One region of the Rahnella sp. PAMC25617 genome, then DNA from elsewhere that is predicted to be linked to it. Evidence: predicted binding sites of a transcription regulator. Region 1 holds the regulator's gene; the other holds the start of a gene.
What was found. Region 1 encodes PurR, which represses purine synthesis genes. Its sites were predicted from a motif close to CANGCAAACGTTTGCNTG; they were not measured.

Region 1 (2,207 bases):
CTGCCGTGAAGCTGAAAGCGATAATCATGAGCAAAGCGCATACCGTGGTGATCAACGATAACTTCAGGTTGCTGTCCATCAAACCCCCTTTCGGATCAAGTTGTGGCGTTTCTTTTAGCCACACTAAATGTGTGCCAACGCATTTTCGCATAATTCACTTTTAAAATCTTCTGCTGAATGAAAATGTGAACATGACAATTTTACTTCCACTTTCATGCATTATAAGAGAAAATTGTCGGTTAACACGCCTGTGTGCCGGTCGATTTCACCCGAGAGCATTTCACGCCTCATTCTGAAGAATCCACCCAATGATTACACTGCCCTTTTAGATGTCCGCAGTGTAATCAACGCAAGCAAACGATTAACATAATGCTAACGTGCTGAAGCACGGAAGTTCAGGAGTCATTCTTTACATGGCAACGATTAAAGATGTCGCAAAGCGCGCTGGCGTTTCCACTACAACCGTGTCGCACGTCATCAATAAAACACGTTTCGTCGCCGAAGAAACCAGGGAAGCGGTGCTGCTTGCCATTAAAGAGCTACATTATTCTCCGAGCGCCGTAGCCCGTAGTCTTAAAGTGAATAACACCAAGACGATTGGTCTGCTGGCAACCTCCAGTGAAGCGCCCTATTTCGCCGAGGTGATTGAAGCCGTCGAGAACAGCTGCTTCTCCAAAGGCTATACGCTGATCTTGTGTAACTCGCACAACAATCTGGAAAAACAACAGGCCTATCTGCAAATGCTGGCGCAAAAACGCGTCGATGGTCTGCTGGTCATGTGCGCGGAATACCCTGACGAATTACTCAATATGCTTGAAGAGTATCGTTCGATTCCGATGGTGGTGATGGACTGGGGCGAAGCGCGTAAAAACTTCACCGACAGCATTATCGATAATGCTTTCGAAGGCGGTTATATGGCCGGACGCTATCTGATCGAACGCGGGCATCGTGATATTGGCGTGATCCCGGGACAGCTGGCGCGTAATACCGGCGGCGGTCGTTTCCAGGGTTTTGTCAAAGCGCTGACGGAAGCCAATATCCCGCTTCGCGAAGAATGGGTGGTTCAGGGCGATTTCGAGCCGGAGTCAGGTTATCAGGCGATGCATAAGATTCTGATGCAGAAACAACGCCCCACCGCCGTCTTCTGCGGGGGCGATGTCATGGCAATGGGCGCAATTTGCGCCGCTGATGAGCTCGGATTGCGCGTCCCGCAGGATATTTCGGTGATTGGTTACGATAACGTGCGTAATGCGCGGTACTTCTCTCCGGCACTGACGACCGTGCATCAGCCGAAAGAACGGTTGGGTGAGATGGCCTTTACTATGTTGCTCGACCGCATCGTCAGCAAACGTGAAGAATCACAGACCATCGAGGTGCATCCGAAACTGGTTGAGCGTCGTTCGGTGGCCGATGGCCCGTACCGCGACTATCGCCGTTAATGTTTGCCTTTAATCTTTTATAACGCCTGCTTTTGCAGGCGTTTACTTTCTCAGTCCCGCAGCCATTCACGGTTCATCGTTTCTGTATCACCCATATATTCCAGCAACCACGCCAGTGAAGGTGACGGATTGCTCTGGTCCCACGTCAGGCAACATGGGCTGTCAGGGAAGGTATTCTCCAGCGCCAGAACCTGCAATGCCTGCTGTTCAATGCGGTGGCTCACGCGATGTACCGGCATCATTCCTACGCATAAACCTTCACTCAGACATTCAAGCGCGCAGGTCCAGTCCGGCACAACCAGACGCCGCTGGTTATCAAGCGTCCAGGTATCACGCTTGGGCAACGTCCGCGAGGTGTCTTCAAGACACAATGCGGGATAAGGCCTGAGCTGGTCATCACTGAGCGCACCCGGTAACTGCGCCAGCGGATGCTGCGGGCTGACCACGCAGTGCCAGTCCATAAACCCCATATCGCGAAAACTGAAACGTCCACCAACCGGTATCGCCCGCGTCGCACCGATTGCCACATCAGCACGTCCGTCAACCAGTGCGTCCCACACACCATTAAACACTTCGGAATGAATAATCAGTTCCGTGTCAGGAAAATGACGATAGAAATCCAGCACCAGTCGCCGTGTTCTTGCCGGTTTAACGATTCTGTCGACAGCAATACGTAACTCGCCCCGCCAGCCGTTGGCAACCTGCTGACACTGGCGTCGTGTAGCTATCATTTTTTTTATCAGAACCCGCGCTTCATCCACGAAAACT
Region 2 (2,207 bases), 760 kb from region 1:
AAGAATTGAAAAAAGCAGTTGGCTGGGCCGCACTGGATTACGTCACGCCGGGCACCATTGTCGGTGTCGGTACCGGATCTACCGCCGCACATTTCATTGACGCACTGGGTTCCATCAAAGGCCAGATTGAAGGCGCGGTTTCCAGCTCAGACGCCTCTACCGCAAAACTGAAAAGCTTAGGCATCCACGTTTTCGACAGCAACGAAGTGGACTCGCTGGATGTGTATGTTGATGGCGCGGATGAAATCAACGGCGCAATGCAGATGATCAAAGGCGGCGGTGCAGCGCTGACCCGCGAAAAAATCATTGCGGCGATTGCCAAAAAATTCATCTGTATCGTGGATGCTTCCAAGCAGGTTGATGTGCTGGGTAAATTCCCGCTGCCGGTAGAAGTGATCCCGATGGCCCGCTCTTATGTCGCGCGTGAACTGGTGAAACTCGGTGGCCTGCCGGAGTACCGTCAGAATGTCCTGACCGACAACGGCAACGTGATCCTCGACGTGCATAACCTGAGCATTATGGATGCCATCGCGCTGGAAAATAAGATCAACGGGATCGCCGGTGTCGTGACCGTCGGCCTGTTTGCTAACCGTGGTGCTGACGTGGCGCTGGTCGGGACTTCTGAAGGCGTTAAAACTGTTAAGCTGAAATAATCCAGCGATAAGCAGAAGATCTGGCTGCTCAGATAAAAGCAGCCAGACACACTCCTGTCATAACACAATGTTATGAAGATGATAATTTTCTGGCTGAATCATCTTTTCTTCAAAAGCCTTAATTTGGTGACTTATGTCACATTCCTGAAATTCTCCTCCTGAACGTCTGGCTCCATAAAATCTAACCAGCACGAAATGCTGAAAACCCTCTGGCGAGGTGAGCCTTCTGCTGCCTGTCAGGCTATCGTTTGTATTGATGATGGCGGATTTTTTGTTATGTTGACTGTGAGCAGTCACCTAGCAGTTCGATTTCAGCCAGAAAAATATAGGGTCGGGAAATGGCAAAAGTATCACTTGAGAAAGACAAGATTAAATTTTTGTTAGTGGAAGGCGTCCACCAAAGTGCGGTTGATACACTCCGCGCCGCGGGCTACACCAATATTGAATTTCACAAAGGTGCTTTAGATACGGAGTCGCTGAAAGAATCGATCCGTGATGCGCACTTTGTTGGACTCCGATCGCGTACTCAGCTGACTGAAGAAGTGTTCCAGGCAGCCGAAAAACTGGTGGCTGTTGGGTGTTTCTGTATCGGGACCAATCAGGTTGACCTGAAAGCGGCGACCCGTCGCGGTATTCCGGTCTTCAATGCACCGTTCTCCAATACCCGTTCGGTTGCCGAAATGGTGTTGGGCGAAATGCTGCTGATGATGCGTGGCATTCCTGAAGCTAACGCCAAGGCGCACCGCGGTATCTGGAACAAACTGGCTGTCGGCTCGTTTGAAGCGCGCGGTAAACGTCTGGGTATCATCGGTTACGGCCACATTGGTACGCAGCTGGGGATTCTGGCGGAAAGCCTGGGGATGCGCGTCTTCTATTATGACATCGAAAGCAAACTGCCTTTAGGCAACGCGCAGCCAATTGCCACACTGGAAGAATTGCTCAATACCAGCGACGTCGTCACGCTGCATGTGCCGGAAACAGCAGGAACCAAAGACATGATTTCTGAAGTGCAGCTGGCGCAGATGAAGCCGGGCGCACTGCTGATCAACGCCTCACGTGGTACGGTCATCGACATTCCTGCGCTGTGCAATGCGCTGCGTAACAAACATCTTTCCGGTGCGGCTATCGACGTCTTCCCGGAAGAACCGGCGACTAACAGCGACCCGTTCAATTCTCCGCTGTGTGAATTCGACAACGTATTGCTGACGCCGCACATCGGCGGTTCGACAATGGAAGCGCAGGAAGGTATCGGTCTGGAAGTCGCAGGCAAACTGGCGAAGTACTCTGACAATGGTTCAACGCTGTCAGCGGTTAACTTCCCTGAAGCCTCTCTGCCGGCGCATACCGAGAAAGCCAGCCGTCTGCTGCATATCCACGAAAATCGTCCGGGTGTGCTGACCAGCATCAACCAGATTTTTGCGGAACAGGGTATCAACATTGCTGCGCAGTACCTGCAAACCAGCCCTGAAATCGGTTATGTGGTGATTGATGCAGAAACGGATATCAATACGCTGACTACCGCGCTGCAACTGATGAAGGCCATTCCGGGCACCA

Region 2: the regulator PurR is predicted to act here: its motif matches at 891-908, upstream of serA (phosphoglycerate dehydrogenase).

What each region holds. Positions count from the first base shown of each region.
Region 1 is NZ_JBOCUM010000006.1:234,946-237,152, forward strand. It holds gene ACM615_RS07065 (YnhF family membrane protein) at 1-151, opposite strand, end outside; gene purR (HTH-type transcriptional repressor PurR) at 414-1,439, shown strand; gene punR (DNA-binding transcriptional activator PunR) at 1,490-2,207, opposite strand, start outside.
Region 2 is NZ_JBOCUM010000006.1:991,126-993,332, reverse strand. It holds gene rpiA (ribose-5-phosphate isomerase RpiA) at 1-653, shown strand, start outside; gene serA (phosphoglycerate dehydrogenase) at 992-2,207, shown strand, end outside.